DNA from 2 places in the Bacillus sp. M5A3_1b genome. Region 1 is predicted to be linked to the other one. Evidence: riboswitches for the same ligand, from Rfam matches in the RefSeq annotation. Region 1 holds a riboswitch; the other holds the start of a gene.

Region 1 (5,996 bases):
TTCATCTAATCTTCCTGCCATTTTAAACATCCCTTCTCATTATACTCCGCGTTTATTTCCCCATACTAACGCATGAAGCTGTGGCAATACTTTTGCATTATTCATTTCTTTACAGTTAACCGCTTTTTCAATAAGCCACTCGTATTTATCTAATAATTTTTTAATCAACATCGCATCATCCACAGTTTTTGTATCATCATTCCCTACTTGTAAGAAGAATGGAACATCTGGATAACGTTCGTGCATCTTAACTGCATACTCAAAGTCATAATCGTCAAATACTACTACCTTTAAACTAATATCTTTTCCTGCTAGTTTCTGAATAACAGCATCTAACTTCTGAAAATCAGTATTCATCGTCGAACTTGGTGGTTTTGGAGAAATCGTTATCTCATCAATTTGAAGTAACCAATCTTGCCATTTACTCCCTTGCGTTTCGATTGCCGTCCGCATTCCATTCTCTTTTAATATAGAAAGAAGAAACTCAATATTTTTCAACAATGCTGGATTTCCACCTGAAATCGTAACATGAGAAAAATTTTCGCCACCAATTTCTACAAGCTCGTTCCAAACGTCCTCTGCTGTCATCTGTCTAATTTGTTCCTTAGCCGATCCATCCCACGTAAAAGCAGAATCACACCATGCGCAACTATAATCACAGCCAGCTGTACGGATAAACATCGTCTTTTGTCCCACAACCATTCCTTCACCTTGAATGGTCGGACCAAATATTTCTAAGACAGGGATTTTACTCATCGAGCATCCACTCCCGTCTTACTTCCGCATAACTAGTTGGCGTCTCAAAAAGACGAACAAATTCAACACGAGCTCCTTTATATTCGTTCGCACGATTATCTTTTAGTAATGCTTCTGCCATCTTTTCATAAATCCAAACGACCATGTTTTCAGCAGTCGTATTCATTGCTGGTAACGTTTCGTTTAAATAACGATGGTCTAAATAAATTTCTATTTCATTTTTCCAAATTTCTTTTATATCTCCAAAGTCAATCGCAAGACCTATTTCATTTACATATCCACTAATCCCAAATACAACTTTATATGTGTGACCATGTAAGTTTTTACATTTCCCCTCATAACAGTGTAAATGGTGTGCTGCATCAAATGTAAATTCCTTGCTGACCATTACTCTTTTATTATGATATTTGAGCTGTTTACGCTGAATATCCTTGTCCATTTTTTGCAAATTTTCTACGATGCGAAATCCAAAGAAATTATCCATTAGTTATTTGCTCCTTCGCGTTCTTGTAGGTACGTATCTAATCCTGCTTTACGAAGCTGACATGCTGGACATTCACCGCAACCATCACCAATGATTCCGTTATAACATGTTAATGTTTTTTCTCGAACAAACTCGAATGCTCCAAGTTCATCTGATAATTTCCATGTTTCCGCTTTATCAATCCACATAAGTGGTGTATGAATTACGAACGGATAATCCATGGATAAATTTAAAGTAACATTTAACGATTTCACAAACACGTCACGGCAATCTGGATAACCACTGAAATCAGTTTCACATACACCCGTTACAATATGACGTGCTCCAACTTGTTTTGCTAATACAGCAGCAAATGATAGGAATAGTAAATTTCGTCCATCCACAAACGTCGATGGCAATTCACCTTCTTCATGTGTAATCTCCATATCCGTTCTCGTTAACGCATTTGGAGCAAGTTGATTTAATAGACTCATATCTAGCACCGTATGTTTAATTCCTAGCTCTTTCGCAATTTCCGCTGCACACTCAATTTCTAGTTTATGACGTTGATTGTAATTAAACGTTACAGCTTCTACTTCTGCAAACTGCTCTATTGCCCAAAATAAGCATGTCGTACTATCTTGTCCTCCACTAAAAACAACAACTGCCTTTTCTTTTTTCATTTCACTCATTCTCCTTCTCTACTACGAATAAGAAGAAAGAACGTTCTTGAACTGTCACAATAAAAAAACAAAACAATACCTAAAGATATTGTTGTTTCCATAGTTTTTTATAGAGGGAGTTCGCGAACCTCTCCCGTGCAATGCACGGAATTCCTTCTTTCATTGACAAAGCTTATTGTAACATATTGTATACTACCAGAAAAATTTTCTGATTTTTCCGCTATTTTTCATTTCATTTCTTTCATTTTATAGTATGATGAATTTAATGTGAGAAGAGAGGAGGCACCCCACTGAAACCCTTTATTATTTATCTCTTTCTAAATATATTATTCATCCTTGTTACAATGCTCGTATACCATTTATTTTGGAATCAAAAAGGGAAACGTTCTCCTAAATTAAATTCAGCTATATTTATTGCATTATGTTGCCTCGCTACCATACTATGTATTACTTTCGGAGCAAAAACAAATTATGGATTTCAATTTGATATGCGCCATATCGTATTAATTGTCGGTACATTAACAGGGGGCCCTATTGCTGGTGCTTCCATCTTAACTGTATTAAACATATACCGCTTCTTATTAGGGGGAATAGGTGTTTTTCCATCCCTTATCGCCTCGGTTCTACTGTTTATTGTTCTACTATTAACATACAAACTATTTAACCGAAGTTCTAATCGAATAAAAATAGCACTCGCTATCTTTTACAGTCTCATATTTGGCTTGGGCTGGGTACCTTCTTTCCTCTCAGAGGTTACAAATAGCGCCGATTACATACCCCATATTATCGTGTACGAAATATGTACAATAATTGGAACAATCCTTATTTTATATTTGCTACACATACTACAAATGCAAGTTCGTCTTCAAAACGAACTTATGAATGCCGAAAAATTCCATTTAATTGGAGAAATGGCAGCGTCCATCTCTCATGAGATTCGCAATCCATTAACTTCAACAAAAGGATTTTTACAACTCTTGCAGTCAAATACATGCACTGAGCAAGAGCGAAAATTATATATCGACATAGCCATCAACGGAATCGAACAAGCAAATCATGTTCTTACAGATTATTTAACCTTTGCAAAACCAAGTATTGAAAAAGAACAAAGATTACAGTTAGAAGAAGAACTACTACATGCATTATCGTTAATTACACCGCTTGCTAATTTAGCAAATGTGCGTACACATTATATAAAGCAAAGCACTTCTTTTTTTATCGCGGGAGAAAAACAAAAACTAAATCAATGCTTGTTAAATATTTTAAAAAACTGCATTGAGGCCATGCCAAAAGGCGGTGATCTTTATTTCACATTAGTTCCTGATCATAAGCATATTCAGTTGTATATAAAAGATACAGGAATCGGTATGGATACCGAACAAGTGAAACGTCTTGGCTCTCCTTTCTACTCAACGAAAGAAAAAGGAACTGGTCTTGGAATGATGGTCGTGTTCAGTGTTGTTCAAGCTATGGACGGAAAAATCGATATTATAAGCGAAAAAGGTACAGGTACAACCTTCTTATTAACTTTTCCACTCATACAAAAAACGTGATGAAATAATCATCACGTTTTTTCTGTTCCTTCAACTAATTCAGCAAAGGCTTTCACTTTACCATGTGGTTTTTGATTTTCTTTACGTGCTTTCCACGCGCGCTCTTCTTCTTTCTTTTTCTTGGACATACTTTTCAACTCCTTCTGTTCTTTCTCCATGTAGTATTCCAAAATAAGAAAGAAAACTATGCACGTATCAAAAAAGAAGTGGTCTCCCACTTCCTTCTGATTATCGTTGCAAAATTGCGTGTTTCGCCTCTTTTAACTGCGTAAGATGTCTTTGTTCATGCAAATCAAGAAATTGAACCCACTGATACAAATTCAACTCATTAAAAATAGGATGCTTTAATCCATTTTCAAATAAATCTTTTTCATCTACCACACTATGAAGCGCGTGTAATAGTTCTTGTCGTGAATGTTCTAGTAATTGAATTCCTTGCTGTTTTTTCATTAACGTTTCTGTTGGTTCCATTTGCTGAGGAGCTTCTCGTTTATGTGTGCGATCAAGCGTAAGTTGGAGGTCTTTAAATGGAGTCGTGTTTCTTTCATTTTTTTGTAAAGCATATACAAGGGCAGATGTAACTGATTGTTCAACTAAATGCAAGTGATGCAAAATTTGAATAATACTCCATTTATCACGGCGTGGCTTTACATTCACTTCTGTATCATTTAACATTTCAATTTCTGATAATAGCGTGCTTCGAGTAGACTGTAATGAGTTCACCAAACTTTCTAAACTCACATCCATATTAGATTGAAGCATACTTCTTTCCCCCCTTTTTGTTGGTGAAAAGAGGTGCTCCTTATTAGAAACACCTCTTTAGTATTCTGAATTTTCTTTTCTTTTATTATCTCATCATTTTCTCTTTATGTCGATGTTAAACATGTGAAAAAAAGCGCATGTTTTTTACAATTTTGTGTCGTCAATCGCACGTAGCCATGCTTCAATTTCTGTAATGACACTTTTCACACAGCCTTCAGCAAATGGTGATGTTAAATTTGCAACTTCTACTAATTCCAAAAATGATTTACTTCCACCTTGTTGACACAAATTCACATAATCTTCCCATGCCTCTTGTCTATTATCTCTTGCACGTTTCCAAAATTGCAGTGCGCAAATTTGTGCTAATGTGTAGTCGATATAGTAGAACGGCGAGCTATAAATATGTCCTTGACGTTGCCAGAATCCACCGCGCTCTAAATAATCATTATCTTCATAATCACGATGCGGCAAATACTTTTTCTCTATATTACGCCATGCTGTCTTTCGCTCTTCTGGTGATGCTTCTGGATTTTCATATACATAATGTTGATATTCGTCAACAGATACACCATACGGTAAAAACAGAAGTGCTGAACTTAAGTGAGAGAAATAATATTTATCTGCATCTTCTTCAAAGAATGACTTCATCCATGGCCATGTAAAGAATTCCATACTCATAGAATGAATTTCACATGCTTCATACGTTGGCCAATTGTATTCTGGAATTTCAAACTTACGACTTTCATATACTTGGAAAGCATGACCAGCTTCATGTGTTAATACATCAATGTCGCCAGATGTTCCGTTGAAGTTTGAGAAAATAAATGGCGCTTTATAATTCTCAATATATGTACAATATCCGCCACCAGCTTTTCCTTTTTTCGCAACTAAATCTAATAAATCATTGTCTAGCATGAAATTGAAAAATTCATCCGTTTCAGCCGATAACTCTTTATACATCGTTTTCCCATGATTAACAATCCAATCCGCATCTCCTTTTGGAGTTGGATTACCAGTAGCAAACTCAAAGTTTTCGTCGTAATATGCTAACTTCTCTACACCGATACGTGCTTGTTGTCGCTTTCTTAATTCCGTTGTAACGGGAACGATATAATCAAGTACTTGCTGACGATAATTCGCCACCATTTCCGCATTATAATCTGTACGGTACATTCTTGCATATCCAAGTTCAACAAAGTTTTTGAAACCTAAAGATTTGGCGATTTTCGTTCTCACTTTAACAAGCTCATCATAAATACGATCTAACTCTTCCTCATTCTCAGCTAAAAATCCGTAATATGCCTCACTTGCTACTTTACGTTCATTTCTTTCTTTCCCTTGCATAAATGGAATCAGTTGCGATAACGTTCTTTCTTCTCCTGCAAAGTCAATTTTTGCAGATGCTAATAACTGCGTATATTGTGAAGATAATTTATTCTCTAATTGTAAATCTTTCACAACTTCATCAGAGTATGTTTTCAAATCACACTCCGCTAAAGCAAATAATTGCTTTCCATAATACGCTTCTAATTCTTCACGGAATGGAGAATGAATTAACGCATTATAATACTTTGTACCATATCCTTGTACAACTGGAGAGAATTCATCAAAGAAATCTTGCTCTTCCTTATAAAAAGCATCTGTCGTATCAACAGAATGACGAATGTAACAAAGATTCCCCATTGTACCGAAGTCGTTGCGAATTTCGTTAATTGAATTGATGACTTGTTTTTGTTCTTCTACAGTTTTTACATTATCAAACTTCTCTAAAGCAACAGT
Region 2 (5,996 bases), 230 kb from region 1:
GGTTATTTCTTTATGACTATCAATGACTGTTCCTTCTAATGCTTGCGTAGCTAATTGATGCGCTTCTTTATTTTGTTTTCTAGATATCGGCTCACATACAAGTTTTAATTTCATTTGCTTCGCTTTTTGTTCAATTTGATCTAAGTAATGATTTAAATGCTCATCATAACAAGGCCATTCTCCAGCCAATTGCTGCAGTACAACTTGAGAATCGCCGCGAAGTGTAACTGCTTCATACTTAATTCCGAATTCCTCGAGTATATTCATGCCATATAGTAATGATGCATATTCCGCTTCATTATTATCATATATACCTTCTATATATGCGTTACGGCGAATTCGGTATTTTGTATTTCCTTTTTTATAATATACACATATACCTACTCCAGCTTCTTTCGTCTGTACATCATAACCGCCATCAAAATAAACGAGGATTTCTTGGGGCTCTTCCTCCACTTGTTTACTCAGCTTTTTCATTTCCTTTAATGACCATTCTGCATCCATTTCATCATAAAATGATAGTTCTTTCACTCTTCCTGTTTTCTCGAAATCCTCTGCAAATTGCAATACATCTTCTATGTTCATATAATCTGTCGTTAATTCCGTCTGCAATCCGCTCTTTGTTTTATACAGCCAATGAATTTTATATTTCATACTAGATTCCCCTTATATAAGACTTCTTATATGTAGTCAGCTAATGAAAGCCTCACTTTATTTTATTATATTGTATCAAGAGTCACAGCATTATATTCAATATGATTACATACAAAAAGAGCTATCCCTATAGGAATAGCTCTTTCATCTATTGCATAAATCTTTCAAATTGTACTCGTTTATTAATCCAGTACATTACAGGCATACCAATTGCCATGACAACAAATTCACCGACGGCACATGTTAACCAAGTCAACATAAATGGTAAATCAAATGCAAGATGAAGTTCAATTGCAATCATAAACATTGTAATTGTAAAAATAACTGTATTAAAAATCATACGAGCCCAAACACCTTTAATAAATCGCATAGAAATAATCGTTGCAACTAATGCAAGAATAGATTGCCCTACTCCAAATACTAAATCGTAAGCGATCATGGGTGAGAAAAAGAGATTTGTTAAAAATACACCTAATACAATTCCGTAAATTGCTTTCTTATTAAATACAACAAGATGATTAAACATCTCTGAAATACGAAACTGTACACTCGTAAAGCCAAATGGCTGAATAAGCATAGAAACAGCAATATATAATGCCGCTAAAATACCATTACCGACTAATGTTCTTATATTCATGACAAAATCTCCTTAGTTTTTTTACGTGGGATGGTTTCGAACCACGTTATTCGTTTTTTAAGCAACAAGAATATATTCTACGCAATACACACTCTCTCGTCAATAGATTCCTATCATTAACTACCTTTTTTCTTTTAGACAACGTATAATAAAACATATGAAAGTTTTAGGAGGTTTCACTTCATGACAGCAACAATTCAAAATGAAAAAGTGATCGTTTCCATTTCTGACAAAGGTGCAGAATTACAAAGCGTTCGCTTAAAAGAAGATAACACTGAATACTTATGGCAAGGCGATTCTACTTATTGGGGGCGCCGCTCACCAATTTTATTCCCAATTGTCGGCCGATTAGTAGATAATACATACTACGTAGATGGTAAACCATATTCTTTAACACAGCACGGCTTTGCTCGTGATCTTACATTCTCTGTACAAGAACAAAGTGAAACGAAAATCACTTATATTGTAACTAGTAATGAAGAAACATTAAAAAAATACCCATACGAATTCGAATTACTCGTTTCTTATGAGCTAGACGGACAAATCGTTCATGTAACATATGAAGTAAATAACCCTACTTCAAAAGAGATGTTCTTCTCAATCGGAGCACATCCTGGTTTCAACTTCCCCTTATTAGAGGGCGAATCATTTACAGATTATCATTTATCATTTAATGGTTCTGAACGCTTAGAAACAAGCGTATTAGAAGGACCTTACCTTTCAAGTAAAAAACAATTAATCGCTGAAAATACGAATGAATTACCACTTACATACGATTTATTCAAAAATGATGCGCTTATTTTTGAAAATATGAATACGGATGAAATCTCTATTCGTTCTCATAAACATAATAAATTTGTAAAAGTAGAATTTGACGGATTCCCATTTGTCGGCGTATGGACACCAGGCGAAAACGCACCTTTCTTATGTATTGAACCTTGGTACGGGATTGCTGATGAAGTAAATCCAGCAAAAGATTTCAAGGAAAAAAAAGGAATTCAATCTTTACAAGCGAATGAAACATTTACATGTCGTTATAGTATTACAATCGGCTAAGTTACTCTATCCCCTACTTCAAAGAAACATATAAGTAGGGGATCATCTTATAATTTGGAGGTTTCTCACTTTGATTGAAGTATATATTGATGGTGCATCAAAAGGAAATCCTGGTCCTTCTGGTGCTGGAGTGTTTATTAAAGGGGTGCAACCAGCTGTACAATTATCATTGCCCCTTGGGACAATGTCCAATCATGAAGCAGAATACCACGCTTTACTTGTAGCATTAAAATATTGCACGGAGCATAATTATAACATTGTCTCTTTTCGTACAGATTCGCAACTTGTCGAGCGAGCTGTCGAAAAAGAATACGCAAAAAATAAAATGTTTGCACCACTATTAGAAGAAGCATTACAGTACATAAAAAGTTTCGATCTCTTTTTTATTAAGTGGATTCCAAGTAGTCAAAATAAAGTTGCTGATGAATTAGCTAGAAAAGCTATCTTACAAAATTAACGGGGGTATGAGTGTGAAAAAAGATTGGGTTGCTCCTCTTGCTTTATTATTTGTCTCTTTTATTTGGGGAGCTACATTTGTTGTCGTTCAAAATGCTATGTCTTTCGTTGGTCCATTTACTTTTAATGGTATTCGCTTTTTATTCGCTGGAATTATTTTATTATTCGTTCAAATGATTTTCTCAAAAAAATCTTCAAAACAAGATATAAAACAGAGTAGTCTCGCTGGATTAATCGTTGGATTTTTTTTATGCGTTGGCTATGTATTACAAACATTCGGCTTACTTTATACAACTTCTTCAAAAGCTGGTTTCTTAACAGGTCTTAGTATCGTTATGGTACCCATTTTGTCTTTTATCTTTTTAAAACAAAAAGCTACCATTTTTATCGTAATGGGCATTGCTGTAGCAACAGCAGGTTTATACTTATTAACTGCTGGTGATTCTTTTCAATTAAATATTGGAGATATACTCGTTCTCGGTTGTGCAGTTGCTTTCGCTGCCCATATTCTTGTTAACGGCTTCTTCTCTAAGAAAATATCACCTTTATTATTAAGCACGTCGCAAGTATTAGCTGTCGGTATGTTTTCTTCTATTTGCGCCTTTTTGTTTGAAGATTGGGAAAAATTATTTTCAGTAGCACTATGGACGAATTCTTCCTTTTTATTCGCTCTATTTCTAACTTCCCTATTTGCGACATCCATTGCTTTTTTTATTCAAACATCAGCACAAAAACATACGTCTCCAACGAGAGTAGCAATTATTTTCGCAATGGAGCCTGTTTTTGCTGCATTAACAGGCGTTCTCGTTGCAAACGAACAACTTTCTATTTCTGCTATTATCGGATGCCTATGTATTTTCCTAGGCATGGTTTTTGTTGAATTACCTTCCAAAACAAAAAAAGAAGCGCAGGCTGCGTGAAGTTACGCTTGTAACTTCCGCATAAAAGCCTTAGCGCTTTTTTTATCGGTAATTTCTTCTTCTTTCAAACGTTCTAATAACGCAACAAAATAACTCCCATCAAACTGTAATTGATGTTTAATTGTCGCTTCTATTGCTGCGTTCACAATTCCATCAGATGCACCAGTATATCCTTGTCCAAACATAATAAACCCTTGTGCTTCCTCTGATAGTTTAAATCCTTTCGTATGTAAGAATGAAAGATAATCTTCTACTGTTTGCATGATATTCCCACCTACTCAAAAATTCTCCACTTCTTATCATACATGTTTTTACACGCTATGAGAATGAAATTTCTTTGACAACTTTGTAAATCTATCGTCTACTGCATAGACAATAGAGGATTTCCTTGCAATATGAATGAATATGTATAGTGGAACTTATTTCATATTAAAGGGGAGACACGATGAAACAGGCACTATTAATTATCGATGCGCAGCAAGAATTAATGGATGGGAATGAACAAGAAAAAGAAGTTTTTCGCAAAAAAGAGTTATTATCTACACTAAATACAGCCGTACAAAAAGCAATACATGCAAATTCCCTTATTGTTTTCGTAAGAGATATCGATGTTGCTTCTGGTAGCGGAGAAGGATTTGAAGTACATAATGAAATTCAAGTACCTCAGTCTGCAATCCTTATTAATAAAGCAGCAACAAACGCATTCTATGGCACTTCTCTACTTGAACTTTTAAAAGAAGAAAAAATTAATCATATCGTTATCGGTGGATGTAAAACAGAACATTGCATCGACACCGCAGTTAGAACAGCTACTGTACAAGGATTTGATGTTACATTAATTAAAAACGGTCATTCCACAACTGATTCTGACGTATTGACTGCAGAACAAATTATCTCTCACCATAATAAAATTCTCCATGGTCATTATAATGTGGATCATTTTTCTATGGTGAGAGATATCGAGGAAGACCTCTTCCAACCAACTCACGACCAATATCGTGATTAATAAAAAAGAATCCTTCATTTAGAAGGATTCTTTTTTATCCAAAAATTTGCGCTGCAATACTGTATAGTTCCCCATTTCTTTTCAAAAATTGATCACTATTTCTCATCATAATTGGCGGTGTATTAACCTTTTGAAAACCAGTAATCTCTAATTCTTTCATGAAACCTTTCTTTCCTTCTGATACATCAATTCTTAATTTACCATGATGCTCTCTTGCTAAATCATGCACAATTCTCATTGCCATCGCATCATTTTTCGCAACGACTGGACCTATTATTTTATTTTCTGGTGTTTGTATACTTAAACCGTAACCTAATACATTTTGGTTGTTGTCCTTTACAACGATGCACTGTTCACTTTGTATAATTCTTTTCGTTAAAAATGCTTTTCTATTTGTTCCAAACGCATTTTCATCTAATTTTATTATTTTTTCTAAATCACACTCTTCATAATTCATCATATAATCTTCATTTCCTACACAATAATCATTCACATTGTACGAGTTACATATGTATTTAGAAACATAGCTTACTGCCCTAAATCCTAGTTTTTCATATAACGGCTTTCCTTCATCCGTAGCAATAAGCATAATTGGAGTTTGAGCCGATACGCTCTTAATGCATGAATTCGTTATCGCCTTTCCAATCCCATTCCCCTCATATTTCGGATGTACAATGACCATTCCGATAGACGCTAATTTCTCCCCATATAATATAATTGCCGCGCTAGCAATAAGTTCCTTTCTCTTATTCCACACACCGTATATAATACCTGAATCAAAAATAGTCTCAATTTCTTCTTTATTATAATCCCACCCAATATAAGAAGATAATGCTACAATATCGCCTATTTGTTCTTCCCTAAGACGCTCCACCTTAATTTCCAATTCAAGCATACTTCATCCCCTTATCTAGACATTTAAATCATTATTATTAAATCAACTTGTACATGTTTCACTTTATTTGTCACACACATATCCTATTTTGACCAAGACTATATTATAAATGAGGTGACAACATGCCCATTACGAATCGATTTTCTACCACCACTAACGGCGCACTCGCAATTACAGGTAATACTTTAGGCTTAAGTAAAATTAGTAATCAAAACCGTGCTGGTACAATCGGGGCAATTGGTGCATTCGTAACTACGAATACTGCTTTACAAGTAACGAGTTTTCCTGCTGGTACAACATTAAACTATACACAAAATAGTTCTACCGCTCTTTTAAATATCCCTGCTGGTAGTACTATTCTTTACGCAGAAC

What was found. A riboswitch is a leader RNA that binds a small molecule or an ion and turns the genes downstream of it on or off. The one in region 1 is predicted to bind preQ1.
Region 2: linked by a shared signal. The riboswitch ahead of ACLBWW_RS07085 (QueT transporter family protein) and the one ahead of queC (7-cyano-7-deazaguanine synthase QueC) in region 1 are both predicted to bind preQ1.

What each region holds. Positions count from the first base shown of each region.
Region 1 is NZ_JBKEZY010000002.1:401,342-407,337, forward strand. It holds gene queF (preQ(1) synthase) at 1-21, opposite strand, end outside; gene queE (7-carboxy-7-deazaguanine synthase QueE) at 40-756, opposite strand; gene queD (6-carboxytetrahydropterin synthase QueD) at 749-1,240, opposite strand; gene queC (7-cyano-7-deazaguanine synthase QueC) at 1,240-1,902, opposite strand; PreQ1 riboswitch class I at 1,996-2,039, opposite strand; gene ACLBWW_RS08335 (ATP-binding protein) at 2,247-3,455, shown strand; gene ACLBWW_RS08340 (DUF6254 family protein) at 3,467-3,583, opposite strand; gene ACLBWW_RS08345 (DinB family protein) at 3,684-4,217, opposite strand; gene ACLBWW_RS08350 (M3 family oligoendopeptidase) at 4,362-5,996, opposite strand, start outside.
Region 2 is NZ_JBKEZY010000002.1:171,768-177,763, forward strand. It holds gene ACLBWW_RS07080 (ribonuclease H family protein) at 1-654, opposite strand, end outside; gene ACLBWW_RS07085 (QueT transporter family protein) at 803-1,291, opposite strand; PreQ1 riboswitch class I at 1,298-1,342, opposite strand; gene ACLBWW_RS07090 (aldose 1-epimerase family protein) at 1,475-2,347, shown strand; gene ACLBWW_RS07095 (reverse transcriptase-like protein) at 2,418-2,804, shown strand; gene ACLBWW_RS07100 (DMT family transporter) at 2,818-3,723, shown strand; gene ACLBWW_RS07105 (DUF6123 family protein) at 3,726-3,986, opposite strand; gene ACLBWW_RS07110 (cysteine hydrolase family protein) at 4,169-4,729, shown strand; gene ACLBWW_RS07115 (GNAT family N-acetyltransferase) at 4,764-5,624, opposite strand; gene ACLBWW_RS07120 (DUF7507 domain-containing protein) at 5,747-5,996, shown strand, end outside.